Sediminitomix flava: one gene and its partner. The main gene of each other region encodes a partner of the protein of the gene in region 2 in a complex. Links are inferred from orthologs where the notes say so. Each region holds a gene or a part of one and is shown on either strand. Other genes may lie near its edges.

Evidence for each region.
Region 1: the proteins of BC781_RS18940 (region 2) and uvrB are in contact, whole or in part, in a crystal structure (PDB 7EGT), measured with the Thermus thermophilus proteins. The link is inferred for Sediminitomix flava from one-to-one orthologs. Residues at the interface, in WP_096412145.1 of Thermus thermophilus: His654, Arg656, Phe657, Gln666, Asp668, Glu669, Lys680, Arg681, Leu682, Ser683, Lys685, Tyr686, Ala687; in WP_096411307.1 of Thermus thermophilus: Glu23, Leu25, Arg26, Asp27, Gly28, Glu29, Arg30, Phe31, Arg55, Glu326, Asp327, Phe328, Glu379, Ser382, Gln383, His398, Gly400, Arg401.

What each region holds. Positions count from the first base shown.
Region 1 is NZ_QGDO01000006.1:2,101-18,400, reverse strand. What follows is about bases 13,243-16,180. They hold uvrB (excinuclease ABC subunit UvrB), read right to left. Parts: upstream 15,755-16,180; coding sequence 13,730-15,754; downstream 13,243-13,729. Other genes in these bases: atpC (ATP synthase F1 subunit epsilon), read right to left, coding at 16,027-16,180; BC781_RS19040 (tetratricopeptide repeat protein), read right to left, coding at 13,243-13,729. In the rest of the region: BC781_RS19110 (AAA domain-containing protein), read right to left, coding at 1-1,850; BC781_RS19105 (YifB family Mg chelatase-like AAA ATPase), read right to left, coding at 1,943-3,481; BC781_RS19100 (DUF6048 family protein), read right to left, coding at 3,609-4,412; BC781_RS19095 (hypothetical protein), read right to left, coding at 4,445-5,449; BC781_RS19090 (MerR family transcriptional regulator), read right to left, coding at 5,561-6,463; BC781_RS19085 (alpha/beta hydrolase family protein), read left to right, coding at 6,679-7,455; BC781_RS19080 (hypothetical protein), read left to right, coding at 7,552-7,773; BC781_RS19075 (YcxB family protein), read right to left, coding at 7,831-8,313; nadC (carboxylating nicotinate-nucleotide diphosphorylase), read right to left, coding at 8,434-9,294; BC781_RS19065 (DUF4783 domain-containing protein), read right to left, coding at 9,404-9,802; recombination mediator RecR, read right to left, coding at 9,831-10,439; BC781_RS19055 (ATP-dependent Clp protease adaptor ClpS), read right to left, coding at 10,535-10,816; BC781_RS19050 (hypothetical protein), read left to right, coding at 11,213-11,500; tRNA epoxyqueuosine(34) reductase QueG, read left to right, coding at 11,559-12,512; more of BC781_RS19040, read right to left, coding at 12,548-13,242; more of atpC, read right to left, coding at 16,181-16,278. UniProt on the Escherichia coli protein: The UvrABC repair system catalyzes the recognition and processing of DNA lesions. A damage recognition complex composed of 2 UvrA and 2 UvrB subunits scans DNA for abnormalities.
Region 2 is NZ_QGDO01000005.1:351,407-367,725, reverse strand. What follows is about bases 7,478-10,434. They hold BC781_RS18940 (ATP-dependent helicase), read left to right. Parts: upstream 7,478-7,799; coding sequence 7,800-10,070; downstream 10,071-10,434. Other genes in these bases: BC781_RS18935 (hypothetical protein), read right to left, coding at 10,148-10,434. Outside these bases: BC781_RS18960 (methylglyoxal synthase), read left to right, coding at 1-181; BC781_RS18955 (S8 family serine peptidase), read right to left, coding at 248-4,465; BC781_RS18950 (DUF349 domain-containing protein), read right to left, coding at 4,615-6,558; BC781_RS18945 (YqgE/AlgH family protein), read right to left, coding at 6,842-7,417; more of BC781_RS18935, read right to left, coding at 10,435-10,996; BC781_RS18930 (CobW family GTP-binding protein), read right to left, coding at 11,034-11,993; BC781_RS18925 (TrmH family RNA methyltransferase), read right to left, coding at 11,997-12,740; BC781_RS18920 (PAS domain S-box protein), read left to right, coding at 12,832-13,818; BC781_RS18915 (RecQ family ATP-dependent DNA helicase), read right to left, coding at 13,813-15,726; pyrE (orotate phosphoribosyltransferase), read left to right, coding at 15,858-16,319. UniProt on the Escherichia coli protein: A helicase with DNA-dependent ATPase activity. Unwinds DNA duplexes with 3'-5' polarity. Translocates on single-stranded DNA with 3'-5' polarity. Initiates unwinding more efficiently from a nicked substrate than double-stranded DNA.

The DNA of each region.
Region 1 (16,300 bases), on a different replicon or contig from region 2:
AACGTACTCTCTAAAATCTCTTGCCACTTCCCTAAATCTTCTTGTGGTAAGGTCGCCTCAACTCCTTCTTCTCCATAAGCTTTTTCTAGTCTGAATCGGATTTTTTCCAATTCTTGAACGGTTACTTTTGAAGCTGTCAGTTTACGGAATAATGCAAAATCTTGCGGATTTTCTAAAACAGCTAACCAACTCTCCACTTGGGGCTTTCTATCAGCCAACCAAACACAATCATCTAGATCAAACTCAACATTAAGCACGTCCTTCAACGCCCTTGAGAGTTGTTGCTGACGAGGTTTTATTTCGCGTACGATTTCAAGCAGTTTTATGTAATCTTCTGTATCAAAATCCTTAAAGGAAATTCGATCTTTCCAAGGGTAAAACTCTGCTTCTAGTACAATTGCATAATCTATATAGGTTGATAATTTTGTACGAAAATTCTCGTAATTTTTGAAGTGAAAGTGGTCAAATAGCCCATTTAAAATGATATGTCTTTTATAAGGATTTGATGATAAATAAAGCTCTTTTGGAGACTTTCCACATTCATTATCATTGAACAGAGCCTCTTTGAACTCCTGTAATTTCTCTACAATTTGATCAATTTCTCGACTAACCTTTAAAAACTCTCTTTCCAAAAAAATCGCATCCAAGCTATTATTCTCAAGCTGAAAATGTTCCAATTGGTCAATCTGATGCTTTACTTTCTCATAAGTCTGTTTCCTGTCATTCCGATGGTCAGAGATCATTGCAACAAAGTCACTTAACTGTTCTTGTGCCAGACGATCGTAAACAACATCAAGTGCCGCTTTCTTCTGACAAACAACCAATACGTTTTTCCCTTTCCCAATCGCATCGGCTACCATATTACAAATCAGTTGTGACTTTCCACTACCAGGAGGGCCTTGAACAACTAAAGAATGTCCACTTTTTACAGCTTTCAGAATTCGTTCTTGAGATGCATCAATAGCAAAAGGTGTGAATAATTCTTCTTCATTTTGAGCCTTTCGAACCATTGTTTCTCTGACTCCCGGACGGTTTCTTAACTCTTCGGCAGAAATAAAAAAGTCTTCTAGATCTCTAGTGTTTCCATCATCTAAAAGCTCTTCATAATCGGGCATCAAATAAGAATCTGCCTGAGGAAAAAGTCCTAATACAGCCTGTGGCTTTAAACGAACCTCTCCAAACTTGTAGATGAGGTCTATATCACTTTTCTTCTTATCGCTAAAAGTCTTTAAACGTGTTGATAAAATATCTTGAGAGAAATAAATAGATAAGCCCGATTCTTCAAGAAGTTGATAAAGTTCTGAAAGAAATAATTTGGGATCGGTTGGCATTCTGTCAAAGTCAAAATCAATTAAGTCTTTTTCCAATGGAACTTGATTGTAATGACTGTAAGCAAGTAGGAATGTCTTGTTGAAAGATATAGCTACATTCTCCCTTCTTTTGAGATACCACTTTCCATTTTCTATTTGCAACTGAACAGGGAAAAAGATAAATGGTGCACGAATAATTGTCCCATCTTTCAGTTTTCCTTCAACAAACAGAGCGCCCAAATAGAGATCTTTAGCTCCTCTTTCCTCATAAATCAATCGCTCAGTTCTATAGATACCTTTTAAAAGCTGACTCACTTTATTGGTATCTTCATCTCTGTTGTCAATCAACTCAGAGATTGCGAAGCGTTTATTACTTTTCAGAAGTTGTTCTATGATAAAAAACGAGGGTTTCCCCAACAGATGATCTAAAGCATGAATGTCTAGAAACTGCTTTTTGTAGAGTTTACCTAAAAAAATAGTACGATTTCGGCTGTTCAAATTTGTCAGCCGTTTCTGAAAAGTTTTTAAAACGTGCTCCACTATTATTTGGTTTATTGGGACTCAATAATTTAAAAAAATGAGCTTATCTCCGCTTTCAACCCCACAGGCAACACTTCTTCATCAAAAGAATTCTACTTGAAATAATCAGCTCTATCTAAACTTCTATATTGAATAGCTTCGGCTATATGCTCCGCCATAATTTGGTCTTTTCCTGCTAAATCTGCAATCGTACGAGCTACTTTTAGAATTCTAGCATAAGCTCTTGCTGAAAGCCCTAACTTTTCCATTGCAGACTTTAGTAATGCCTTACTCACTGTATCAATCTGACAATTTTCTTTCAAATCTTCAGCATCCATCATTGCGTTGGAATGAACTCCTGTAACCTCTTTAAAACGCTCTTTCTGACGTTCTCTTGCAGAAATTACTCGTTCTCGAATTTCTTCACTACTCTCATTTTTTCGGTCAGAAGTCATTTCATCAAATGACACAGGCGTGACTTCTACATGCAGATCAATACGATCCATTAAAGGGCCACTTACCTTATTCAAATAACGTTCAATAGTTGGAGGAGCACATACACATTCTTTTTCGGGATGATTCAAGTTCCCACACGGACACGGATTCATACTCGCTATCAGCATAAAATTAGCAGGGTAATCAACTGATACTTTCGCCCTTGAAATCGTCACCATTCTTTCTTCCAAAGGTTGACGCATGACCTCCAAAACAGTGCGTTTAAACTCTGGCAATTCATCCAAAAATAGTACCCCATTATGAGCCATCGAGATTTCTCCTGGCATCGGATTACCACCGCCACCAACGAGTGCTACATCAGAGATAGTATGATGAGGTGCTCTGAAAGGTCTTCTTGAAATAAGTGCCGCATCATCTCCTAATTTCCCCGCTACTGAATGAATCTTTGTGGTTTCCAAAGCTTCATAAAGATCTAGAGGTGGCAAAATACTTGGTAATCTTTTAGCTAACATCGTCTTACCTGCACCCGGAGGGCCAATCATAATCACATTATGTCCTCCTGCAGCAGCTATTTCCAATGCTCTTTTTATATTTTCTTGCCCTTGAACTGTAGCAAAATCTTCTGAGTAATCACCTTGTGTGTCAAAGAATAATTCTCTTGTATCAACCTTTAGTGGTGCGATCGTTTTGTTTCCTTCTACAAAGTCAATCGCATCCTGTAAACTACCTACAGGAATGACATCCAGCTCATTTACGATTGCTGCCTCATGTGCATTTTCTTTAGGTAAAATAAATCCTTTTAATCCCCTTTTTCGAGCTTCTATCGCAATGGGTAATACTCCTTTGACAGGTCTAAGTTTTCCATCTAGTGACAATTCTCCAAGAATGACATATTTGTCTAAATCTTCGGTATGAATCTGCCCAGATGCTTTTGCTACTCCTAGGGCTATCGGAAGGTCAAATGCAGCGCCTTCTTTTCTAATATCGGCAGGAGCTAAATTAACGACAACCTTCTGTCTAGGGATAATAAACCCCTCATGTTTTAAGGCTGACTCTACTCTATGAAAGCTTTCTTTAATTGCATTATCTGGTAGTCCAACCATATAAAACCCTGTGCCATTCAATACATTCACTTCTATGGTTATCATAGACGCATTGACACCCAAAACACTACTACCAAAAGTTTTCGCAATCATTAATCTCGAATTAGGACTGAAAAGTGGATTTGTACAAAAAATCTTACATAAGATAGAAAATCAACTTTGAATGAAAAATTGATCTTCAATAAAAGCAAAAAAGCAGAACCTAAGTCTGCTTTTTGTCTTACTTCTTCTCGGTATAAGTAACTTTAGGCTTACCTATAGGGATTCGATATGCGATATAACCATTGAGATTAATCTTGCTATCGTCCCCGTTGTAATAACCTATACCCGGAATATCATTTGGTGTCACATTCGGATTTTGTGGTTCATCCAAAAGTACCGCAAATCGGAGAGATGCTCCAATGTATAAATTATTTACGACCATAATTTTATAGCCGACTACCGCTTCAAACCATTTTACACTAAGGTTTTTATCTTCAAAAGTTCTGAATCCAGGAGGTTGTCCCCAAAAATCATTGCCTTCAGAAAATACCGTAGCAGACTGATCAAAACTTGACTGCGCATATCTAAAACCTAAAGTGACAGCATCATTAATTGACGACCTATGCAAGAAATTATAATCAAGACCTATTCTAAAATAATTCCCATTTGATGTGTAAGTAGCCTTACTTGGGTTTTGGATATCTCCAGGAAAAATAGTCTGTTCCGTATCTAAATCATCTCGGGTAACATCAGTGTTTCCATATTCTAAGCTCAAAAAGAAACGGTTTCTAAAAAGAAGTTCTCCGGCTATTTCAAAGGAAGTAAAACCCGATTTTAATACTGAAGTAGCTGGTCCAACAACTTCCGTTCCTAAACGAACCCCAAGAATTGGAACCTTTGGCCACTCTACTTTTATATCTACATGCTCATTATCTGTTAAAGTCTGTGGTTTACCCTTATCCCATTCAATTACTTCTTGAGCATTGACGACAAAATGAGAAAAGACTAAAAACAGAATGAGACTATATTTATTGAACTGCATAAACGCTAGGATATAAAATCAAAAAATACGGACTAATTGATAAATAACTTCACTTCTACCTCAGATGCATTTGTAAGCAAACGATCAGTAACCACTTCTATACGCGAAAAGAATGCACCATCTAAATCAGCTTCAATTTCTGGTTCAAACCTAAAAATAGGGTCACCATCTTCATCTTCTCCATCTGGTATAATATTTAGGTAACGTATTTTACTTATGCCATCTATTACCGTAGCCTCTGTCTCATTATCATCAATTACATCAATCATAAATGTATTCTGAGCATATGAAATATTAATCACTTGCTCTTCACCTGATCTAGAAAATGTGATGGTTTCGCCAGAAGCATCTGTAACAAGATCTAGAAATACTTCCGAATTGCCCGATCTACTAAGTTCTTTATTTGCATTACTTGCAAAAATACTTTCAAATGATTGATCGACAGCTTCTCCAGTAGTACTATCAAAGAAGCCAATATTTAATCTTTTATTACTCGTTGCTACACCTGTAGTCGTTACAAATACAGCGATGTTAGGATCAACTATATTATTCTGAAGACCACTCATCAATACAACAGAAGAATCCAGTGAACTCTCAGTGTCGTAGTCAATTGTAGAAGACTGAACCTTTTCGCCTTCTTCTGTCAGAAAAGAAAACCTTAATTTATTGATTTGCTCAAATGCAGTACATTCTGGACCTTGAACTATCAGTTGCTGATTGTAGACAATCGGAAGACTATCCACGCCATTGGCTCCTGCCACTTCTATTATAAAACTACTGATGGTATCCTCTGGGTTGAGAGGTAAAAAGTAAGCTCCAGCTGTAGCATTATAAGAAACTTCACGCCCATCTTCAGTACGGATACTCTCTACTTGTATATCAAGAGCTGGGATAGTAGTATCATCCATATCTTCTCCTGCATCTACAAATTTCAATAGGGCTTCATTTCCAGGAAAGCTCACAGGGTCACACTCTACACAAGCTCCAAAGAAAAGAATAAAATAAATACTGCTTGTAACTCGAAAAAAACGCTTCATCAAATAATATTTTTCTTGCCTTCTCAAAGCATCAAACCATCCTACAAAGACAGTTTATAAGATTCCCGAAATTACATAATAATAAATTATTGCAGTGCTTATTGGCTTATTTTAAGAGTTATTCGAATGAAAATTTTCTAAGATCTCAGTGAATGTATCAAAATTAGGAATGATCTGGAAGTTTGAAGGAAGGTCTAACTCTAAACCTAATACTTGAGAACCAGATAACAATACAGGTATTTCAGTATAAGTTTCCTTGAGCATATTGATGTATTTCTTAACACACTCAATTTTTGGAATTGAAGTAAGAGCGGTCAAAATCATATCAGGATTCACCAAATCAACCACCGACTTCAAGTCATCGTCTGGTAAATTTTGTCCGAAGTAAAATCCTCTATGTCCTCTAGAACGCACTAAATAATAGGCAAATAAAAGTGTTAGCTCATGCATTTCACCTTCTGGCAAATACAATAATACTCTTTTGTGCGATTCTGAATAATCAGGACACTGACCATCAATAGCCACTAAAAGTTTTTGCCTGATCAGATTAGTAATAAAATGTTCTTGAGCAGGCGAGATTGAACCTGTTTGCCAAAGACAACCAATACGCACCAAGAATGGAATAATTACTTGCTGCATTGTAGCCTCAAAACCAAGGTGCAAAATGCTTGTTGACACGACCTTTTCAAAACGATCCTCATTCAAGTCCACCATCGCAATTGTCAAACTGCTGATTTGATCTTCTTGCGAGTCTCCTCTCTGAGAGTTCATCGTTTCGAAAACAGTACGTGAAACCTCTTCTTTGCTCATCTTGGCTATCTTAGATATCTTATAACCGTGATTATTTAGCAAAGAAATGTTCAACATATGTTTCAAATCATCCGAATCATAGTATCGGATATTTGTATCTGTTCTTTTTGGAGATATGATGTCATATCTTTGTTCCCAAATTCTTATTGTATGGGCTCTAACGCCCGTGAGATACTCTAGATCTCGAATAGAATATGTACTCATAGCTGCAATTGGTTTTCCCTCTTTTTGTATTAAAAAGATTTCATTGAGAGAGTTCCTATTGGCGAAATTCTATTGAAACACCTTTACAGAAGCATATATTTAAAATGATATACTATAAAGAATCTGTTAAATTCGCTTAAGTGCAATAAGCAGTAGCTCCCTTGTGATTACTTCTTTCCAACTCAGTGACACGCAAAATTGTTTGAAGAATCTATATGCATAACCAAGAAACGCATTTACGAAGAGACTTATTTTGCCATATTTACGGCAAAGGTGAACACCATGTATGGTGCTTTCATGGTTTTGGTCAAGACCACAGAGTCTTCAAAAATTTAGCTAAGAAATATCCAAACAAAAGCTTTCATTGTTTTGACCTCGCATATCATGGAGGCAACTTGAAACCTTATTCCCAAGAAGAATGGCTTCAACAGATCTTACAGTATTGGGTAAGCTTAGAAAGCCCTTCTCTCGAATTGATTGCTTTCTCAATCGGGGCAAGACCTTGCCTTAAAATTTTAAGCTTACGAATTTTAAATATACAAAAAGTCACCCTTATAGCCCCAGATGGCATAAGAAATCATGTGTTATTCTCTTTTTTAGCTGGTAATAAATCTGGTAAATACCTATTTGATTATTTCATCAACTCTAGTTTACTACAGAATCTATTTCAACAGACTGTAAAACATTTATTCTTTTTAGATAAAAACACTCGTAAACTTGGACTTGAAATTGGCTCTAACATCAATCATTTAAAAAAAGTACAATCAACTTGGTTGTATTATTTTGATTTTCGCATAGATAACATATCCTTGTCTGAATATATAAATTCAAATGGCATAGAGGTTCAATTCATTTTAGGGAAACAGGACAAAATCATTTCTAAACGATCAATTTCACCACTTTTTAATCTATTAAACAGTAAAAAAATTGAATTATTCCAATGTAATCATTGGAATCTGCTCCCTTTTTGGATTAGAAAGCATAATATTTAATATATTAAAGGAATCTAAATTGATCGTATTAATGTAGACAGTCCATCTTATTGGACTATTCTTTGTTTTAGTTTCTTAAACTTTAAAACCTTAAGCATGAATAATTTGCGATTAGTTGCCAGATATTTCGCAGGTGAATGTACCATAGAGGAACGTTCTGCCTTAGAAGGTTGGGCTACAAAAAGTAAAGCAAATGCAGAGGTTTTTGACACTTATCGAAGGATTTGGGAGGCGTCAGGAAGAAAAGGTCAATTTCCGTCTAACATTGATTTTACCACTGGCAAAAAGCATAATGATAGCCCGCCAGCTACTACATAAAAAAACTTCTGAAGTTCATTTACTCCAGAAGTTTTTTTATACCTTTTCAGTACTTAATTATGCCGCTAGAAAATTCTTTCTTTTCAAAATAGCTTCCATGAATCTGATGTCATTCTCATTCTTGAAAACTCTGAATGGCAAATGGATAAACTGAACTCTACTCATATAAAGTACAAAAGCATCTTTTCTCTTCTCTACTTTTGTAATTTTATCCCAGCCCATTGGCATTCCTTGTTTTGCATTTAGCTTCATCATAATTTGACGACTGTCAATTTCGTAAGCTAGCTTTTCAAATAACACCTTATTCTGTTCCATTTGCGTCATTCCAGTAAACTGAATCCACCAGAACAATACATAAAGAATACTCAAAGTCAATGCAATTCCGATACACCATCCTAAAGCACCTTCTACGAAGATAGGAATAAGCATAATTGCGACAGGAATAAACCACACCCACCACGTTTGTTTGAGAATACTCTCCATTCCCAACTTCACGAATGTTTGTGTTTCCAGCTGATATTTTTTAGTCTTAATAATCATCTTAAAACAATCCTATACTAAATGTCAATACGTTTTTCGTAATCAAAACACAAATTAAAGCAATCTGAATGACTTTTGTGATCCTTGATTATTAAAATCTCTTCTTAGAAAGATGATTTTTTATTTTACCGCTTTTAAACTGATATCCAATATACCACTTGAGTGCGTAAGTGCTCCTAATGAAATAAAATCGACTCCGCATTCAGCTACAGATCTTACCTTATCAATAGTAATTCCTCCAGAGGCTTCAGTACGACATTTTCCATCAATCATCTGAACAGCAGTCTTCATGGTATCATAGTCCATGTTATCAAGCATGATTACATCTACTCCTCCTACTTCCAAAGCTTCTTTTACTTCATCTAAATCTCTAGTTTCTACTTCTATTTCAAGATCTAGATTATTTTCCTTCAAGTAAGCTTGAGTTTGTTGAACTGCTTTTGTGATACTTCCGCTATAATCAATATGATTATCTTTAAGCATGACCATATCGAACAATCCATATCGATGATTATTCCCTCCACCAATTTTCACAGCCCACTTTTCCATCATTCGGAAATTAGGTGTTGTTTTTCTGGTATCAAGAATTTGTGTCTTTGTTCCTTCTAATAAGTCTACAATTTTGCGTGTATGCGTAGCAATTCCACTCATACGTTGCATACAGTTCAAGACAAGTCTTTCTGCTATTAGGATAGAACGTGCTGAGCCTTCGATATTCATCACCACATCTCCTTTCTTCACAAGATCACCATCTTTAAAATGTATCTCGACTTTTAAGTTTGGGTCTACCTGTTCAAAAATGTATTGCCCCATTTCTAAACCAGCAATAACTCCCTCATCCTTCATCAAGATCTGCCCTTTGTCTTTAGCATCTGCTGGTACAGAGGCTAAAGTCGAATGATCTCCTGATTGTATATCTTCTTCTAAAGCACTTTTAATAAAGGCTTCAATGGCTTCTTTCGTTAAGTAATCGTATTTCACAACCTAAATTTTTAAACAGAAAAAAAGTCTCCAAATGATATGACTGCAAAAATAGAGGTTCTTTTTTGCTACCAAAAGAGACTGAATTAAAAAAGGTGATCTTTTAAGATCACCCTTCTTCTTTGAAATCTAATGTATCTATCTTTCCATCTTTGATCAATACATAGACTCGAAAACTACCTTTATCAGATTTATATCTTCCGATGGTGTAAGCTTGTACACTACTATCATTTCCTTTATGAAGATATTGGAATGATGATGGAGGATAATTTTTGAAGAAATTATTTAAGATCGCTTCAGCTCCTTTCTGATCGTACTCTCCTTTCTGATTCTTTATATTAATTTTTACTTTAGATGCCATCAATGATGTAATTGAAGATGCATCGTGCGCTTTCATTGCTTTCCCCACTTGATCAACCACACTAGTTTGCGCAAGAGTAATACCTATACTCATAAAGAATACCAAGAAAAAGGAATATAAAGACTTATAATTGAATATCTGCTCCATATGATTTTTTGGTGTTAGTCAAACATAGTTATTGCGTTTGATATGTTACTCTGCTTAGTATGCTTCGTCCAAGAGTTACCTCATCGGTGTGTTCCAAGTCACTACCAACTGGGATTCCTCTCGCAATAGTTGAAACTTTAACGCCTAAGATACTCAACTTTTGTGTAATATAAAAAGCAGTCGTATCTGCTTCCATTGAAGCACTTAGCGCCAATATTATTTCTGATGTTTTTTCTTCTTTTACACGTTCGATGAGATGATCTAAGTTTAGGTCTGTAGGCCCAATTCCTTCAATTGGAGAAATGACACCTCCTAAAACATGATATAGTCCATTGTAAGACGATGTGTTTTCAATTGCCATCACATCAGTAATACTTTCAACCACACAAATCACTTGTTCGTCTCGCCCTTTATTGCTACAAATAGAACAAAGTTCTTGATCTGATACATTGTGACACCTCACACAATACTTTATTTCCTCTCTAAGTTTTACTAGAGCAGAAGCAAGATCAGCAGTAGTATCTTTCTCCTCACGAAGTAAGAAAAGAACTAATCTTAAAGCCGTTTTCTTCCCTATCCCAGGTAATTTGGCCACCTCCATTACGGCATCTTCTACAAGTTTAGAAGGAAAGTTCATTTGTATTGTTTTACGTTTATTTAAAAATACAATACCGTATCTGTCTCAGTTTTTAAGTCAAATACGGCAATTATTATAATTTGAAATTCAAATCTTTACAAAACCTCAGCAGAAATACCTCGGTCACAGATCGCATTTCTCATTGGAGCCAATTCATCGAATGTTCCATTTTTCACAGCACATTTTCCTTTATAATGGATTATCAATGTGCATTGTTCTGCCTGATGAGAAGTATGATTACAAATGTCTACAAGAGCACTGATCACATGCTCAAAAGTATTAACATCATCATTATATACAATCAACTCTCGGTTGAGCGAAGAATCAATCTCGGTCTCATCTAGTTCTAGAACTTCAATTTCTTCTTGGGTGCTCATGATCATAATTCTTGCTATTATATTTCCAGAAATTACCTATTCTCTTCTTCGTAACATTTTATAAGTCCGATTCGGTACAAAAACACTTTGGAACTTACACAACATTAACAATTTTAAAATTACCCAATCCCTATACTTGGAACAAGTTTTCTTTTTATTCTTTAGAAAAAGATTAGTTTTATTATGTAATTGCTACTTTTACCTCCCTAATATTCCTAAATGAGCTTGGGCGAAGCACTACTATGAACAGTTGAACAGTCTTAATAATTCACTTTCAATGTACTTCTAAGATTCTAAAAAAGAATCTTACACAGGCATATTAAACGTATAGAGTGTAATTTTGTTTAAAGGTTGTTTTATCAAGACAACTACCTCTCAGATAAAGACAAACAAGCAATGTTAAGGAAAAAGTTATTTTGGTTTTTGGGTTTAGAAAGTATTTTCCTCTTTGGGCTACTTGCATATTCTTATATTGCGGATTCAGCTAGTTTTTATCAGCAAGAAAAAGTGATTAGCCAACATTACCTACTTACCGACTTTTGCCTAACTACTGAGTCTCGACATACCCGTCATCTTTCAATGCCCGAAACGATAGCACCTTTTCAAGACCTTCCTGGGTTTCATGACCATTTCCCTTCATCTTCATTTTTTCAAGCACCAAAATGGTTATCAACCGCTAAGTAAGACTTCTAATCCCAATTACATTTCGTAATTTTGTGATTGTTTTGAAGGGAATTAGACAATGAATCATCAGCTTAGAAAAAGAACAGAATGGATAAAACACAAAGCCAACGAATTAGGCTTTGACTTTTGTGGTATTGCAAAAGCTGACTTTTTAGAAGAAGAAGCTCAAGGTTTGGAAAAATGGTTGACGCAAGGAATGCATGGCAAAATGAGCTACATGGAAAACCATTTCGATAAACGTCTTGATCCTAGAAAACTTGTTCCCGGAGCCAAGTCTGTTGTAATGCTAATGCTCAACTATTATCCTGAAAAAGACCTTGCTCAAGAAAACGAACTTAAGATTGCTAAATACGCCTACGGCAAGGATTACCACTTTATTATAAAAGATAAACTCAAAACTTTCGTAGACGACATTCAAGCCGAAATAGGTGAAGTTGACGGAAGAGTTTTTGTAGACTCAGCACCCGTAATGGAGCGTGCTTGGGCACAAAAAAGTGGATTGGGATGGATTGGAAAAAACAGTCTGCTGCTCAGTAAACAAAATGGGAGTTTCTACTTTTTAGCTGAACTTATTCTTGATCTAGAATTAGAAGCAGATACTCCATTTACCAAAGATTTCTGCGGAAGATGTACACGATGTATTGATGCATGTCCTACTGATGCAATTGTAAAAGAAGGTGTGGTTGATGGAAGTAAATGTCTTTCCTACCTGACTATTGAGTTAAAAGATAATATACCATCAGAATTTAAAGGAAAAACAGACAATTGGATTTTTGGCTGCGATACTTGTCAAGATGTTTGTCCTTGGAATCGTTTCTCAAAGCCACATTCTACATCCGAATTTCTGCCCCATGAACAGCTTTCACAAATGAAAAAAGAAGATTGGCAAGAAATCACAAGAGAGGTATTCAATGAGATTTTTAGAAAGTCTGCTGTAAAAAGAACAAAATTAGAAGGCCTGGAGAGAAACATCCGTTTTTCTTTAAGTCCTAAAGAAGAAAATCTCGATTGATTCAAGAACGATCAATCGAGATTTTCATTTTTCTATTATTCCTCTTCTGTAACTACTTGAGTTGCTTGTTGAGCTTTCTGAATAGAATCTTGCTTTGCTTTCTGCCTTGCCCTATACCTCACCAAAGCTTCAGGATTATCTCTAAAATAATTCCTTCTACTTACTTTTTTATCAATTCTACGAACGGCCATCTGAATTGAGCTATCTAATGTATCACGCTTAGCTGCTTTTATAAATAAAGATTGAGCACTATCAATATTGGCTTTGTAGAATTCTTGAATGACTCCCAATTTAAAATAAGGTAAGGCTTTCTCAGGATTGGTTTTAATGGCATTTGCATAAATTTCTGCAGCTACTTCCATATCCCTTCTCTGATAATAATATTCGCCTAATTTTTCTTGGGCATCCCATTGTCCTGGATTAAGCTTTAAAACTTTGCCATACCAAACATTGGCACTATCCCTCCTCCCAATCATTTCCAACGCTTTTGCAGTCTGAAGACAGATAACTTCGGAATTATTCCTTGTTTGCTCATCTAGGTTTTCCAATAAACTTAACGATTTATATGGTTGCCTGAGGCTATTATAGGTCAACTGCATATTTCCGTAAGCTTGAGCTTCCAATGACTTAAATTGTGCAGCTCTTCTAAACATCGGCATTGCTTGAGTAGTATCGTTCTGTTCTTGATAAATCAGCCCAAGGTATAAATAAGTAACACTATCGTTGTCATGAAGAATATCTGATTGCTTCAGAAATGTCAATGCTAGTTCGTGATTTCCTTCTTCATAAGTACCCACTCCCTCAATTGTAAAATTATCGGGGTGACGATAACCAAATGCTTCTGATTTTTGAATGGCCTCAAAGGCCTTTTTATATAAACCTTTCTGATACTGTAATTTCCCTAGTACGAAATAGAATTTCCCTTCATTCGGCGATTTATCAATTGCCTTCTGGATATCTTCCATTGAACGTTGATATTGCTCTTGAGCTAAAAAAATTCTCGCTCGTTGATAATAGTTCTGAGCTGTTCGATCTCCTTGCTCATCAAGTAAACTATTCAAATAAGCTAGAGAACGCTCATCTTGATTTTCTAAACTTAACTCACCTAGAGTCTCGTCAAGAACTACTTTCTCACTTTGATTAATATCATTCTGACACGAGGAGAACAATAGCAAAAGAGTAATGCTCCACAATGTTAATTTACCTATCGCTCTCATCTATTTACTAGCTTGTTTCTTCTTCAGTTTTTCCAATTCAAACATCTCGTCTCTCAAACGAGCGGCTTCCATAAAGTCTAAATCTTTTGCAGCCTTCTCCATTTTCTTCTTTGTCTGCTGAATTAATTTATCCAACTGATCTAAATTCATATAAGCTACTACAGGATCTGCAGCAACCGTTGGAGTTGGCTCTTCATAGTAAGTACTTTCTTTCGATGTTGTACTTTCAGCAGGACTTTGATCTAGCATATCGATATTCTTCTTCACAGTTTTTGGGGTAATACCATGTTCTTCATTATATGCCATCTGAATCTTACGACGTCGATTAGTCTCACTAATTGCCTTATCCATTGACTTCGTAATTTTATCAGCATACATGATTACCCTTCCTTCTGAGTTACGAGCAGCACGACCAATTGTTTGTACCAATGATCTCTCATTTCGAAGGAAACCTTCCTTATCGGCATCCATAATTGCCACTAAAGAAACTTCTGGTAAATCAAGTCCCTCTCTCAAAAGATTGACTCCGACCAATACATCAAAAAGTCCCAATCGAAGATCTCTCAATATCTCAACACGCTCCAAAGATTTGATTTCGGAGTGAATATATCTCGCTTTTACATTCACTCGTTCAAAGTATTTCGTTAACTCTTCTGCCATTCTTTTGGTCAAGGTCGTTATCAATACTCTTTCTCCTTTCTCAATCGTCAGATTAATTTCTTCCATCAAATCATCAATCTGATTGAGCGTAGGACGAACTTGAATTTCTGGATCAAGTAATCCTGTCGGACGAATTACTTGCTCTACTACTACACCTTCTGTTTTCTGAAGTTCATAATCACTTGGTGTAGCACTCACAAAAACAGTCTGATTTACTAAGCTTTCAAATTCATTAAAAGTAAGCGGTCGGTTATCCAATGCTGATGGCAAACGGAATCCATAATCAACCAAAGATACTTTTCGTGAACGGTCACCTCCCCACATTGCTCTGATTTGTGGTAAAGTCACGTGACTCTCATCAATCATCAAAATGAAATCATCCGCAAAATAGTCGAGCAAACAGAAAGGGCGCTGTCCAGGCTTTCTTCGGTCAAAGTACCTTGAATAATTCTCTACTCCCGAACAGTAACCTAGTTCACGCATCATTTCTAAATCGAACTCTGTACGTTCTTTGATTCGCTTTGCTTCAGCCATTCTATTTTCTGATTCAAAGAATTTAATCTGTTCAACCAAATCATCTTGAATCTCATAGATTGACTGTTGTAAAGTATCTTTTCCTGTTACGAAAAGGTTTGCAGGAAAAATTGTAATTGCTTTTTCATCAGAAATTTTCTTTCCTGTTTCAGGCTCAATTCGTTGAATTCGTTCAATCTCATCTCCCCAGAAATAGATACGGTAAGCAAAATCTGCATAGGCAGGATAAACATCTACTGTATCTCCTTTCACTCTAAAATTCCCTCGTTTGAACTCAGCATCTGTTCTTGCATAAAGGATGTCCACCAAACCAAAGAGCATTTGATTTCGAGTGATGATATCTCCTTCCTTTATTTTCAATACATTTTTCCCGAACTCATCTGGGTTTCCGATACCATAAATACAAGAAACCGAGGCTACCACAATTACATCTCGTCTTCCTGTAAGTAACGCAGAAGTAGCTGCCAATCGAAGCTTCTCAATTTCTTCATTGATCGAAAGATCTTTCTCTATATAAGTATTCGTTGTTGAAATGTAAGCTTCGGGCTGATAATAGTCGTAATATGAAATGAAGTATTCAACAGCATTATTTGGAAAAAACTGTTTGAACTCACTGTAAAGCTGTGCCGCCAAAGTTTTGTTATGACTCAAAACAAGTGTAGGACGTTGCACCTCCTGAATCACATTTGCCATTGTAAATGTCTTTCCAGAACCTGTAACCCCTAACAAAACTTGAGATTCCTCTCCGTCTTCAATTCCTTTAGCTAAAGTCTCGATGGCTTTCGGCTGATCACCCATCGGTTTAAACTTTGCATCTAGTTCAAACTTCATATCAATTACAACTTTTCAGTACTTCTGCTTTCAATTATGAATTTGGAAATGCGCATTCTACAAAATCATATTACCTTCTGCAAATCTACATCTAAAAATTAGAAGAGATAAGTATTCACACATTTCTCAATATTTTTCTACTTATTATCAAAACAACACAGAAGAGAGGTTATCTTGTTTTCCTTTAAAATAAAAAAGCGATACAGGACTTCTCCTATATCGCTTTTTATATAAAATACTTTTGCCTCCCATTTTAGGAAGAAAAAGATTTATTACTCATTGATGATAGATTCTGCTAAAACAACAATTTTGTTGTCCAACACTTCTACCGTACCAGCATCGATGGTAAAGACCTGATCTCCTTTGGCCTTTGAAAGGATGCGTACTTCACCTTTTACCAAAGTACTTACTACTGCAGCGTGATTGTGAAGGATCTCGAAAGTACCTCTTGAACCAGGAACCTTTACAGATTCTACCTCGCCGTCGAAAGCTTTAGTATCCGGAGTTAGCAATTCTAAATGCATAATGATCAGATTTTAAAGGCAA
Region 2 (16,319 bases):
AGATATTGACGCGGTATTATTCTTTAGAGATCCACTAGGGAAACATCCACACGAGCCTGATGTACAAATGTTATTAAGATTGTGTGACCTTTATGATGTGCCATTGGCTACTAACCCAGCCTCTGCTACACTTCTTTTGAATGGTATCGATGTGATTAAGGCTAAAGCTAAAGTAGAATAGTCTATTACAAAGAGAAAAAGCCCTTGGTTTGATATACAGACCAAGGGCTTTTTCATTCAGTATAATCTACTTCAAAATAATTTTCTTATTAATAAACTGGTTCCCTACACCTATCTGCAAAATGTATGGTTGATTTTTTCTTAAATCATGGTCTATATCAACACTTGAAGATAGACTTGAATCAGACAGTTTTTTAGCCATTACTTTTTGCCCTAGAAGGTTAAATACTGAAACTTGAAGTTCTCTGTTTTGAGTTAATATTTGACCACTTAAAACTATTCGATTAGCCCCAACTCTTATATCTAATAATTCTTCCAAACCTTGTTGGACTGCCAAAATTTGATCAAGATTCTCGACTAACAATAATTGGAATCGATTCGGAGGATCATTTTCGAGTACTTCAACTGTAAAAGTATCTTCGCTATCATCTAGAAGAGTATAACTATTATTTACATTATCTTTGATAAAAACCCCTTCTGGTACTAGGTGATCTTCCCTCACAGTATAGTGAAAGCTGAATTGTTCAGCACTTTCGGATTCAATATTTAGATTAAAAATCTTCAAATCTTCAACTGGAGGCCAAGCTACAATTGAATGTTCTACCTCATCAATCTCAATGAAAACATCTAGATCTTGTGTTCCTCTAAGTTTTCTCGCATCATAGTTTTCATCAAAGTTCTCTGAGAAAATATAATCAAAACCCAATATCACTTTATCGGAGATTCCATCTTGCTTTTCAACATGTAATTCGAAAATACTAAAACCAGTACCTCCGTGATTGACACGTTTTAAGGAGTTTGATTCTCTTGACCTTACCTTCATTTCATTCGTAAACTCAACCTCCCCAGCAGAATTTGCTTTCACAAAGAAACCTTGGAAAGTTGGTATCTCACCCGTATTTAGAAGATTAAAGCAATCATAGCAACCTTTACCTTCACTATTTGAAGTATAAACCCAAACTGAACCTTCAAGCTCTGAGTTTGCACTGTGTGTTAAAAATGACTCTACATTTATAGGCGCCATATATGGGTTACCAAGTAGGTTAAACCCTGTTTGCGTAGACGAAACACCGACGGCGTAAGTCCCAGTGATAGGCTCTCCTGTAATACTTACATTTCCAATATCTGACGCTATAAAACCTTTACCTATTTCTAATTGGTTACCCTCGTTAAATACCTTCCAAACATCATCACTCATATCATTTGGAGTGTAACTTGGGTCATTACCGTTATCATTTATACCATCATCGGTTCCTTCTTCATCAAAATAATAACGATCGGTACTACTAATACTATCATGAAGATTTCGACTTGTTACTGGTAGAGAAAGATAATTATAAGCATTAACACCTTCCCCATGCCCAGTTCTTTTAAATGTGGTATTCCCCTCAATTTGAGATGAAATTTCATGTAACAAGACTGCTCCATCTTCAAAATTCAAGTTTGAATTGGTATTTAATGTTGTATTTGCTTCCAACTCCAATACATTACTTATGTTCAGGGTGTTTATTACTTCTATTTCACCATTCGGGTTCGTTAGATACAAGGATCCACCTCCAGTTATTTTTGAGTTATCACTCACTATTGATTCAGATATTCTAACTTCTTCTCCTTTAGGAATATTCAATGAAACATCTGATTCCAATATCAATTTCTTAGCTGAAAAAGATGTATTGGGAGAGTTTTGTTCAATTCTTACGACTCTATCAGATGATGGTGTTCCATTGACCCACTGAGTTCCATCCCAATAAGTATCTGCAAATGGTAGATTAAGAAAATCTTGAGCAAACTCTTCTGCTTCAGCCAAAATAGCTTCAACTTTCGTTTTGTTTACTGTGGTTATAGCCAATATGAATACAACTCTTTGCGACTCTTGAGGAGAAATACCATAAAGTTTTGCTCCAAGCATAGACCCAACATTGGCACCACTAGCACCTCCAATGACTGAATCATCTATTTGATCAGACATTAATGAGAACTTTTCTGAATCAGAAAAACCATCTGATAAATCGATATCTTGATTTCCACTTTCTTGATCAAATGATTTATAAAATCTATCCTCATTTAATACCTTAAAAGCTGCATATTTAGAAATACCTGTATTATAAGCGTATACATAATCCTTACTAGAATCCCATGAAGCAACATCTGTATTCCGAACACTTGTACTTCCACTCAATAGCCAATCTATGTACATCCCTGCGTAAAGAGAATCAATTGTCTGATCTGAAGTATTAGTCAATTTCAAATCAATTAAAATAAAATCATCTTTTTCATCATCCTTATTTCCATAAGCTATTAACTCTACATCTACATTATTAGAAGTCTCTGAACCTCTTTGGTAATCATTGAAAGCAGTATAAACCGAAGCTCGATGATTCTCTCTTTCATAATATGAAGGAGAATGATTGGAAGAAAAATCTGTATCTGCATATAAGTCATCTTCATTTCTGATTGCATCTGATACTGAATTTTCATCTTGTGCAATAACCGCTGAAAACTGATACATGAAACGCCTATAGCCAGAACTTTTATGATAGAAACTTGAAGGATATCCAAGTGATCCATCCGATTTAAAATATCCTGCAAAATTATTCAGATAGAGTAAGATCTTAGACTCTTTAGGAGTGATGTAGAAATACTGTTCGTCGTAATAATTATTATTAGGATCAGAAAAAATAAGCTTAAATGAGAATCGACTACCTTCAGATACATCTTCAATCAATTTAATTTTGAAAACAGTTTGATCCAATTCTGTTTTCTCTAATTCATTCAGTGCTCCAATATTGAAATTACCTTCCAAAATTTCAAACGCTGTAGAATTACTCTCTATTTGTACATTCAACTGACTAGAAGTTGAATTAAGATAATTTTTAAATTGTCCATTTATAAAAAATTCATCATTCAACTCAATAATATCTCCTCTTGAGGAAAATGCAGAAATATCCTCCATTCTTACGGAAATAGCCTCATCTAATCTATTTAAAGCATTCAACGGTTTTACAAAACCTCTTCCCAAATATCCTTGTAAAGAAGAGTTTGTAGAATTCTGATAGATAGATGTATCTGCTGTAGTACGAATTAACTCTCCTACTTGAGACATTGTCAAACTCTTATCGTAAGAAGCTATCAAAGCAGCAACACCTGCAGTAAGTGGAGATGCATATGAAGTACCGGCAGATGTTCCATAGGTATTATTCGCTCTTGTTACATGAACATTACTACCAAGGTTTGCTACATCAATTTTATGACTATACTTATAATCAAGATTATTATAATTTTGCTTTAGACCTGTAACAGATAATACATTATCGTAAGAAGCTGGGTAATAATCAGTATGACTAGCTGAGTTGTTTCCTGCGGCAGCCACAAATAAAACATCGTATGTTTCGGTCAAATAATTAATAATTTCTTGCTCATAACGAGCAGGGTTAAAAGCTCTACCCAACGAAAGGTTAATCACCTTACAGCCATTCATAGCGGCATAGATCATAGCCTCAGAGATATTGATTAAAGAACCCGATGTAGTCTCCACTTTTAGAGGCATATATTTACATAGAGGAGCTACACCACTTATTCCTACTCCATTATCCGAGATGGCAACTGCTGTTCCGGCAACAGACAAACCATGTGTACTTCTATCTATACTTGGGTCATTGTCTTCTTCAGCAAAATCATAACCTGTAATATCATCTATATAACCATTTCCATCATCATCTACATTAGGCAGCCCCTCTTTCTCAGCCTGATTAAAATAAAGGTTGTTAGCTAAATCTTCATGCCCTAATTCTGTCCCTGTATCTATTATTCCAATCACAAGGTTACTATCCCCTTTTGTCAATTTCCATACACCTTCTATGGAGAATAAATCTGCCATAAGTTGGGATGAGTACAAAGGGTCATTTGGGGTATCTAAGAGTTCATAGGTATATGCAGGCTCTGCATACTCAATAGATTCATTTTCCATTAATTTTAGAATCACCTCTTCAATGGCTAGCGATGTTTCTATCTCTAGTTCATAGATTTTATAAACTTCAGGCAAACTTTCTTGCGTTCTAGAATTGCTTAAGTTATCAGAATTACGAAAGAAAGACTTTTGAGAATTTATTGCAAAATCACCTTTATTACTTGATGACAAAGAACTTACTTGATGATCACTTGGGAAGTCCTTGTATTTTACTATGACTTTATTGCTTTCATATTCATTTGGGGAGAGTTTGGATTGTTGAGCAATTAAATAAAATGAGTTAATAATAAGAATAAATGATAGTAATGTTGATTTCATAGTTGGCTATTTAGTTCTCTCAAAATAGCGCTTCACTACATTCTATGAAGTTTACTTTTTACTATGAAATTGCACAAGTGATATAAAAACAAAAACGGTAAAAAAGCAGTGCTTCTTTACCGTTTTGTAAATCTTATATCCTTTGAGAATTAGTTCTCAATGCTTCTAATGATTCTTAATTGATCTTTAAGTACTTTGATTTCAGCCTGTGCTTTAGAAATCTTCTCATTGTACTCTTCTCTCATCTTATCAGCTGTCTTCGAATTAGCGAAGAAAGCAAGGTTGTTCTGCCATAAAGCAATATCATTCTCAAGATTTGTAATTCTGTTACGAACTTTACTCTCTTGATTTTTAAATCTTCCTCCACCAGGAACAGATTTAAAGATATCAGCTTTGAATTTCAGCTTTTGAGTTTCTTTTTCATCACCTTCTAAAGACGAAGTATCAAGATAAGTTTCGCAAGCATTGAGCAATTTATCCATGATCGCATCTTTGTCTCTTCTAGGAACAAAGCCAATAGCCATAAAAGCTTGTACTTTTTCTTTCAACAAATCAATATTGAAATCTCCATCTTCTTTAGCCAAAGTATTGATTTCAAGAATGATTTCTTCCTTCTTCTTCAAGTTATCCAAGAACTCTTTATCTTGTTCTTTACGTTGGCTTCTTTTTCTCTCGAAGAAAACATCACAAGCAGCTTTGAACTTTTCGTAAACTGAATCACGGAATTTTTCAGGAACAGGACCAATTTTCTTCCAATCCTCTTGTAGTCTTTTCAGATCGTTAGTCGTCGTGTTCCAATCTTCGCTATCTTTAAGCTCTTCAGCTTTAGCTACTAGCTCTTCTTTCTTCTTTAAGTTCTCAGCTCTGAAAGCCTCAAGCTTTTCAAAGAATTTATTCTTACGAGCAAAGAATGATTTAAAGTTACCCCAAAACTGCTTATTGATATCTTTAGCTACTTCTCTTGGAAGAGGACCAATTTTATCCCATTCTTCTTGAATAGCCAGCAATTCTTTCGTTTTCTCATTCCATTCTTTTATACGGTCAGAGTCAAAATCTGAAACCTTCTCAACTTGAAGACAAAGATCTTGTTTCTTCTGCATGTTTTCGTTGAGAACTTTCTTAAACTCTTCTGCATGAGCTCTTCTTTTGTCATATAGTACATCAGAAGCCTTTTTAAATCTATCCCAAACTGCATCTTGTTCTTCTTTAGGAACAGGACCAATAGATTTAAACTCATCATGAAGCAAATTCAATTTTGTAACTGCTTCATTAATATTTTCCTCTTCTAATAGAGATTCAGCTCTTTCACAAAGCGCTAACTTCAACTCTAGATTTTTCTTACGATCAAGTTCTTTTAATTCAAACTCAATACTCATGTTATCGTAAAAACGATCTAGAAGTGCATGATATGTTTTATAAAGATCATCAGCATCTGCTTGAGGTACAGCACCAATTTCTTTCCATTTTTTCTGAAGCTCTTTAACTTTAGCCATCGCTCCAGATTGATTCGAAGAATCTAGGATTTCATTGATTTCGTTAATAACCTTCTTTTTAGCTTTCAGGTTATTATCTCTAGCTGATTGAAGATCTTCGAAATATTGTTTTTTACGAGATCTAACCGTTTTATAATTAGTAAAGAAAGCATCGATATCTTTATCACGATACTCAAACCCATCTTCATCACCACCTTCTTCCAGAAACTTAGCTTTAGCGATTTCAGACTCCTCTCTACGGATATCCTCAATTACCTCACGAATTTCTTTTACAACCTGCTCCGCCTTAACTACATCTTTTACAGTTGTCAACTCTTGAGATACTTTCACCAACTCTTCTTTCGAAAGTTTGTGGAAATCAATCTCATTTTCAAACACTTTGTCTTCAACTTCATTTGTAGTTTCTTCAGTAGAAACTTCTTCTTTGATGTTGTTTTCAGCTTCTTGAGCTTTGTTCGCTAATGTCTTTTCTTCTGCGCTCATTTCTTGATTTTTTTGTTCAGAACCATCGTTTACGTCTGGAACAATCTTGTTATTGTCAAGATTGTTAGAATTTCCTTCCTCAGAAGGTTGGTGTGCGTCCTCAGGATTTGTACTCATATGCTATTTATTTAGTCCTAACCATAATGATTAGGGAATAGATATTAAGTCATGTTATACCTCGATGAATTAGAATGCTTTAATTTCTAAAAATAATTAAGCTAAAGTTCAAAAAGGTATTCATTCCCCGTTTGTATTCAAATGTCGTAATTCCATTTTAAACAAACCAAATTTTTCAGCTTCAAACCTCAAATTAATCTATCTAATTTGAGATACCTTCTATTTTTAAACAAAAAAACTGACCTAGGGTCAGTTTTTCTATTCTAATTTATAGTCTAATATTTTAATTCCATCTTGGATCTCTCGGGTAATTGGAAAGTACTTTATATTTTCCTCCCATATTTTTGAGAACACTTTGCCACAATGTATCACTTTCTTCTTTAAAAATAATTGATGGGTCTTGATGTGAAACAATCCAAGAATTATTCTCTAGCTCATCTCTTAGCTGTAAATGACTCCAACCGCTGTAACCCATAAAGAATCGACAATTATCTGTGGTTAAGAATCCATTTTCTGCCATAAATTGTAGGTGTTCAAATTCTCCTCCCCAATAAACGCCATTTCTGAGCTTAACAGCCCCTTTTACATCTGACATTGTATGTAAATAATGGAGTGTATCTTGCTCTACTGGGCCTCCGATAAATAATTCATGTTCTTTGGCCAAGTTTAACGAAATATCTTCCATTTGAACCACCGAAGGTTTATTCAAAACGAGCCCAAAGGACCCTTCTTCCTCATTATGTTCACAGACCAAGACTACAGCACGTTCAAAATTTGGGTCAGTCATAAAAGGTTCTGCTAAAAGGATATCTCCTTTTCTTATTTCTTGTTTCTGATTGTAATCGAAAATAAATTCCATAGCATTGTAGTTTTGGTGAAACAATAATGACCTCTAACTTTATCTACAGCTCCATAAACAGATAAAATCCTATTTTAAATTAAATAAATAACAGTTATCCATTAATTTAATTTGTTAATTCCCATTAAAAAATGCAAAGCATACAGCTCTTTTTTTTTCAATTTGATTGAATTATACTGCTTAAGTACAAAAACCTATACCCCATGTTAATAATACGGTGAATACAAACTTGCAGTTCTGCAAACTTGTACATTTCCTTACATTCCTTTATGATTCTATTTAAAATAGATTTTATCCTAAAGCTTTTCCTCTAGATTATCAAAAAATAGAAATAAGCTTTTAACTTTGTAGATGATAGATCAAGGTTAGATGAAATTTAATTATGGATTATTTAAATAGTCTTAACGAGCCACAGAGAGAAGCGGTTGTAAACGCTGAAGGTCCAATGATGATTATTGCTGGTGCTGGATCTGGTAAAACAAGGGTTCTTACTTATAAAATTGCTTATTTGATGGAAAAAGGGGTTGAACCTTTTAACATCTTAGCATTGACTTTTACCAATAAAGCTGCTCGCGAAATGCGAGAGAGGATTGAAAGTGTGGTTGGTACTGAGGCAAGAAACCTATGGATGGGAACTTTCCACTCTATTTTTGCTCGTATTTTAAGATATGAAGCAGACAAGCTAGGTTATCAGAGTAATTTTACGATCTATGATTCTGATGACTCAAAGTCCGTAATTAAATCTATTATTAAAGAGTATAAACTCGACGATAAAATCTATAAACCAAATGGTGTTTTAGCTCGTATTTCAAATGCTAAAAACAATCTAATTTCGTGGAGAGGTTATGCAAATAACTCAGAATATAAATTAGAGGATGAAGCGAGTGGAAGACCAAAAATTGCTGATATTTTCAAAGAGTATGCTTTGAGATGTTTTAAAGCAAATGCGATGGATTTCGACGATTTGTTATACAACACAAATGTCCTTCTCCATAAATTCCCTGATGTTTTAAATAAGTATCAGCAAAAGTTTCAATACGTGATGATTGATGAGTTTCAAGATACCAACGTCTCTCAATATTCAATCACAAAGAAGCTTGCAGCGGTACGTCAAAATATTTGTGTAGTAGGTGACGACGCACAAAGTATCTATGCCTTTAGGGGAGCAAACATCCAAAACATCTTGAACTTTGAGAAAGACTACCCCGATCTTAAGGTCATCAAACTTGAGCAGAATTACCGTTCATCTCAAAATATTGTTGAAGCTGCTAACTCAGTTATCAAACACAACCAAGCCCAGCTTAAAAAGAACGTTTGGACTAGCAATGACGATGGTAGACTGATTGATGTAATTAGGGCTACATCTGACTCTGAAGAGGCTAAATTGATCGCAACTTCCATTTTTGAGGAAAGAATGAATAACAACCTCAATTGTGAAGATTTTGCTATTCTTTACCGTACAAACTCTCAGTCCAGATCTATTGAAGAATCTTTAAGGAAAATGAATATTCCTTACCGTATCATTGGAGGTTTATCTTTCTACCAAAGAAAGGAAATCAAAGATATGGTAGCCTATTTAAGGTTTGTCATTAACCCTGCCGATACGGAAGCACTAAAAAGGATTATTAATTACCCGAAAAGAGCAATTGGTCCTACTTCAGTTGATAAAATATTAGTGAAAGCCTCACAGGAGAATACAACACCTTGGCAAATCATTCTAAATGCTAGAAGATACTTCACAGGTAGACTAACAACTCAGCTTGAAAACTTTGCGAACATGGTTCAAGCTTTCATGTTAGATGTCAAAAACAAAGATGCATTTACTGCAGCAACATCTGTAGCGAAAGGGTCTGGATTACTCCGTGAATTATATGATGATAAAACAGTTGAGGGTCGTGTACGTTATGAAAACCTTCAAGAGTTACTAAATGCTGTCAAAGCTTTTGTAGATGATCCTGAAAAAGAAGATAAAAGTTTAGAAACATTTCTTCAGGAAGTTTCTCTGATCACTTCACAAGATCAGAGTAAAGAAGACAGCGATGCTGTGACCCTTATGACCATACATATGTCTAAAGGTCTAGAGTACAAGCATGTCTATATTGCTGGTATGGAAGAGAATCTTTTCCCTTCTCAAATGATGCTTGAAAGTAGAGCCGACTTAGAGGAAGAAAGAAGACTTTTCTACGTAGCAATCACAAGAGCGATGTCAAAGCTTACACTTTCATACGCCCTTCAAAGATACCGTTTTGGTAAATTGATTATGTGTGAGCCTAGCCGATTCTTGAGTGAAGTAGATTCTAAATTCTTAAATGTTCAAAAACCTGTCAGAAGACCTTCATCTTTCAGTGAAGGACAAGCTACTTCAGGTCGATTTGGATCATTTAGTAAAACTGAATCAAAGTCTCCTACTACTAACAGAAATACATTTACCTCTTTCTCTAAAAAGAAAGATATCCCAAACCTTGAAAACTTTACGCCGTCAAATCCAGCAGAGCTAAGACAAGGTCAAAATGTACTGCATAAGAAATTTGGGAAAGGTACAATCACAGCCATTTTGGAAGATGGCTCAGATAAAAGAGCAAAAGTTAACTTTGATTCTGAAGGTGAAAAAACGCTAATCCTAGCTTTTGCCAAACTAATGATTATGGATTAAAGAATTAGTTATTATAAAAAACAAAAATCCCAATTGTATTTGAACTACAATTGGGATTTTTTTATGTAGATATGAAATTAGTTTGCTAACGCTCCTATTCCACCAATAAAGTAATGCAGCTTTTCAGAAATCATTGCAGGCACTACTTCTTTATGTCTAATTTCTTTGAGTATATACTCTTTATCAATTTCTCGACCACCAACAATTAACCATGAAGATGTAGATGATTTATACGTTGGATAATACATAAAATGAGATCCAATATTCTCAAAAGCATACATTACACCTTTATGAAGTATCTCTCCTTTGATCTTATAAATTTCTCCAACAAATAAAGCTTTTTCAGCCCATTCGCTTATTTCATCCAGTGTCAATTCATGATTAATCACTTTGAAACTGTGATCACTCTCAGACTCTTCATAAATCGAAACTTTTGAAGAAGACTTATTCTCATCTAAATGAAGATACTTCAAATGAGGATTGATAATTGACAACTCCGCTGAATGTAAATTATCCACTACCTCATCGACTTCAAGCACATTGGCCAAATAAGCCGATTCATGAGCATTTATTCTGTCGATCAATTCATTTTCTAACGGATAGAAAATTGACTTCTCAATCTGGAAAAATCTTAAGAACTCTTTATCTGAAGTTAAGATGTACTTAATTTGATTCAGATTCATTTCATCAGAAAAGACCATTACAATTCCCTCAACTTCAGGACATCTGTCTAACGATTTCAACAAGTCCATAATGTAGTCTTCAGACATCTTTTTGTAGAAAAGAGGAAAATTCTCATAGCTTTTTTCAAAAGCTTCTTGGTATAGAACTCCTTTATTCTCAAAATCTGGAAGGCTGTCTAGGTACTTTTTAACGTTAGCGTTGTTTGCTGAAATTAGGGTAATAGGCGTCTTCTGATTTTTCATATCCTTGTTTGTTATTTTCGTCTCTATTTTCTTGAGATCATTCCTCAATCGCACATGAGTCGATCCCTTTTTGTAAAGTTTCTCGATCTAAACCATGACCAATAATGACTAGCTGAGATGTTCTATCATCGTCCTCACTCCACTTGTCTCCTTCAGAGAATATGATATTCCCTCTAACTGATTGGATGATTACTTTCTCTTCGGTGTTCGGCTTATTCAACAGACCCTTAATTCGATAAATTCCATCAGGGTTGAACAATAAAAGTGAACGGAGCCAATATTGAAATTTATTAAGATTTAAGGGCTTATTTTGGCTAAAAGTAAGTGACTTTATTCCTTTATGATGATCCCCTTTTTCAGATTTAGAATTTAGAATTCGCTCATTGACAGTATCCGCTCTAAAAGAAAATTGTGACAGTACTTCTTCTGCATTGACTTTCGCGTAGTCAGTATGAATAATACTAGCCAATGGGTTGATTGCTTTTACTGCCTCAAGTACATTTTGCTTTATTTCCTCATCTATTTCAGATGATTTATTGAACACTAACAAATCTGCTAAGGCTAGCTGTCTTTTTGCGACAGGCTCTGATTCTAAGCTTTTTAGTAAATGTTCTGCATCAATCATACCAATGACAGCATTCACCTCAAAAAGCTCATCAAAATGATAGTCATTTATAAATACAGACAATATCCCGTCAGGTTCAGCAACTCCCGTAGTTTCAATAATCAAGTGGTCAAAATCCTTTCCTGTAGTTACAAGTTTATTTAAAGTTTGTCCCAACTCTTGATTTAAAGAACAGCAAATACATCCATTCGACAATTCAAAAATCCCTTGAGCTTGTGTATTCACTAAATCTTTGTCAATATTTATTGCCCCAAACTCATTTTCTATAATCGCAAACTTCGTATTGGGTTGTGATTCTATAAGGTGATTGAGTAAAGTTGTTTTTCCAGCTCCTAGAAATCCAGTTAGTATAGTTACAGGAATGCGTTTCATTATTTATTGTCTTTTATAATTATCCAAAATAACTGCTGTAGCGATGGCTACATTTAAAGATTCAGCCTCTCCAAATCTTGGGATAGTGATTTTTTTATTGATAAGTCCCTCAATCTGTTCTGAAATTCCATTGGACTCATTTCCCATCACTAAGATTCCTTTTTCTGCGAGTTTGGACTGATATATATTATCCCCATCCATAAAAGCACCTACAATTGGGGTATTGGAATTTTGCGCTTCTAAAAATGAAGTTAGATCACCGTAGTAAGGATTGATACGACAAAAAGACCCCATAGTTGAAGAGATCACTTTAGGATTATAAAAGTCCGCAGAATTATCCGAACAAAATACATTTTTAATCCCATACCAATCTGCTATTCTGATAATTGTACCTAGATTTCCAGGGTCTCTAACATCATCAAGACAGATAACTAATTCATTTTCAGCATTAGGTTTCACAGCCTCTTTCATTCGAACGATGGCTATAGCTGCATCATTAGACTTGAAAGTACCCGCTTTTTCTAGATCAGAAATATTAGAAAGTTGTTTCAATTCAGCACTAGACGAATTGAGTAAGTCTTGATGTCTTTCCTCAAATTCTTGGGTATAAAAAAGTGCTTCGATTTTATAATCTGACCTTAGTAACTCTTCCACATTCTTTCTCCCTTCCACAAGGAATCTCTGTGAAGCTTTACGATTCTTTTTCAAGTGAAGTGCTCTGACTTCTTTTTGCCAACGTTTATTCAAGTTTAAATTCTTTTTAGTCTGAAACTTTCCTACAAAACTAATAATTCTAATATTTAAAGACTACACCCCTCATTGTAAAGCCTCATAAAGAATGTTTTTAGATAAAATAAAGAAATATTTAGAGTCATACCACAATCTCTCTTCTAATGAAATAGACGAGTTAGAAAACTTGATTGAAAAGTCGAAAAAAATAAATAGACAAATTGAAGAAAATGCCTTCTTCAGAGAAATCTTTAGATTGGTATTTAAATATACCCAAGAGAGTCTTTTTGTGATTGATTTCACAGGCAAGTTTATTTATGCACCCTCTTTATGGCTCAGACTTTCAGGTTTTTCATCCAAAGACCTAACCAGCAAAAATGTGAGCGATTATGTTCACACAGAAGATCTAATGATAATCGAAAATCTTCTCGATCAAATCAGAAAAGATTTTAAAACCATTAAAGACATTCAAATTCGATTAAAAACTAAATCGGGGGAATATCATTGGCACAATGTTAATTGTATACCATCTAAAAAAATCAAACAATTTGACAATGTCATATTAGTCACTGCAAGAGATATTACCGAAGACATCGCCAAAGAAGAACAACTTATCAATGCTCAAGAAAATGAAGAATTATTAGATAAATCGCTCAAAGAAAGTAGAGAAGAACTCCACATTTATCAAGAACAATTACAGGCTCAAGAAAATCAAGAGCGCTTCATCAGAAAAGAAAATGCAAAGAATAAAGCTATTCTTAACTCAATCATGAATGCCTGTGATACTCAGATTTTTTCAGTGAATACCAACTTTCAATTAATTTCTTGCAACTATCATTTTGCCGAGAGCGTAGAGCAGTATTTAGAAAAAAAGGCTTTGTATAAAACTTCTATTTTTGAAATCACGACTAAAAACAATAGAAAGGACTTAAGAGAAAGCCTTTCAAGAGCATTTAAAGGAGAAGAATTTTCAGAGTTCTACAGTATTGAATACGCAAATAAGGTCTTTAGAAGAAAAGTACTTTTCACTCCAATCAGAAATGTTGATGAGGTAATAGGTGCTACCGTTATCGCAATAGACGTGAGTGATCTATAAGTTAGCCAAGCTAATCTGCCCAAATTCATCTAAATGCAATTCCCCTTCTTCTACCATTTCTCGTACTAAATCTATCAAGTAATTTTTATTTGTTGGTCTAAGTTTAGATTCAATTTCTTGAATATCTGCTTCCTTTACTTTTTCCAATAGAGATTGAATGTCCTTTTTCAAATCTAAAGGTTGAGATGCTTTTTTAAGATATTTGATACAATTATCGCATACGCCACATGGTTTTGCCGTTGTTTCATCAAAATACTCAGAGATCAATACGCTTCTGCATCTTCTAGTATTTTGTGTATAATTCATCATTGCTTGGATTTTCTCAAGCTCTCTAGCCTTTCTTTCCTTTAAAATTTTGACATCTATCGGCAGATTATCTGCTACATATCTTTCAGTCAGATAAGTGAGCTGTGCTTTATCTTTCTGTGTTTGGAAAACCAAAATACCTTGAGAATGTAACTCTGCTAAATACTCTCTGAGTTGAGAAACACTCACATGAATACTATTTGCTAGTGTCTGCTCTGAAATATTGACATAATGTGTAAATGCTTCACCGCCATAAAATCTCACCAAACTCTTCAATAATGGATCGAAGGCATAATTTGCCACTTGAAATTTATATACATTCTCTTGTGATACCGCAAACATAAAATTTGAATTCTGATAGATTGGCTCACTGATAAGAATGAAACCTTGCTCTTCTAGACACTTCAAAGCATAAAAAGTCTCCGCATGGGGTAAGTCATATTTTTTGAGAAAATCTTCAAGAACGAAATCAAAAGTTGCCATTTCACCTCCACCTGCAGCAAGTCTGAAGTAATTCCCAAGTATCTGATAGACTCGTCTTAAAACTTTTGGTTCGGGGTACCGCTTATCAATTCTTTGTTTAATTCTATCAAAATCCTTCGTCTGATTAAGCAATACAGCATAGGATTTTTCACCATCACGCCCTGCCCTTCCTGCTTCTTGATAATATGCTTCAATACTGTCTGAGGGATCTAAATGGATTATAATTCGAACATCTGGTTTATCTATTCCCATTCCGAAAGCGTTGGTTGCAACCATTACTCTTGTCTGATTATTCATCCATTTATCTTGCTTCAAACTGCGTTCTTGGTTATTTAACCCAGCATGATAAAAATCTGATGAAACCCCATAATGATTCAAGTAATTAGCTACATCCTCTGTCCCTTGCCTATTTCTTAAATACACAATTGCACAGCCTTCTACCCTACTTAAAATTTCTTTTAGTTTAACAGCTTTATCTTCAGCTTCTCGTACTGAAAATGAAAGATTCTTACGTTGAAAACTATTCGAAAAAGTTTTTGACTTCGCTCCGAATAGCAACTTTTCCTTGATATCACTCTGAACTAGCTTTCCAGCACTTGCTGTAAGAGCCAAAATTGGGACATCTGGAATTGTCTTTCTAAAATCGGCTATTTGTAAATAGGGAGGTCTGAAATCGTATCCCCATTGTGAAATACAATGAGCTTCATCTACAGCAATAAGACTAATATTCATCTGTGCCGCCCTCTCTAAAAACAACTTCGTTTTTAATCTTTCAGGTGAAACGTACAAGAATTTCACTTTTCCATAAATACAATTATCAAGAATCAGATCAATTTGTCTTTTAGGCATTCCCGAGTAGAGAGCTTCGGCAGGAATTTTTTTTGCTTTCAAATTCTGCACTTGATCTTTCATAAGGGCTATAAGTGGCGTAACAACCACACACACACCCTCTATTGCTAAAGCAGGAACTTGAAAACAAATCGACTTTCCTCCACCTGTCGGTAAAAGTGCCAAAGTATCCTGTTTCTCTAATACTGAGGTAATTATATCTTCCTGTAAAGGTCTAAAGCTATCAAACCCCCAATAATACTTCAATATTTGCCCAATTTTCGCATTCATGCTCTAGCTATTCTTCAGTTTTGTATTTCTAATCCTAGAAAAATTGTTATTCTTGAAAAGAGTCAAAAATAGTGATTAGATCATCCTAAGATGTGATTTTTTTAGAAAAAAAATAAATGTACTTTTGCGGCATGGAAAATACAGCGAAGAAAATAGCAGAAATGCTTTTGGAGATAAAAGCAATAAAAATTCGTCCCGAAACTCCGTTTACGTGGGCATCAGGTTGGAAATCTCCTATTTACTGTGACAACCGTCTTTCTCTTTCTTACCCAGATGTAAGAACATATGTGAAAGAGGCCTTAGCTAAACTAATTAAAGAAGAATTTCCTGAGGTAGAAGTAATAGCTGGTGTAGCTACTGCCGGTATTCCTCAAGGTGCTCTTGTTGCTGAAGAACTAGGATTACCATTCTGTTATGTGAGATCAAAACCAAAAGGACATGGTATGACTAACATGATTGAAGGTGAAGTGAGAGAAGGCGCAAAAGCTGTTGTTATTGAAGATTTGATCTCAACTGGTGGTAGTTCAATCAAAGCAGCAAAAGACCTACAAGCTGCCGGAGTTGAAGTACTAGGGCTAGTTTCTATCTTCACT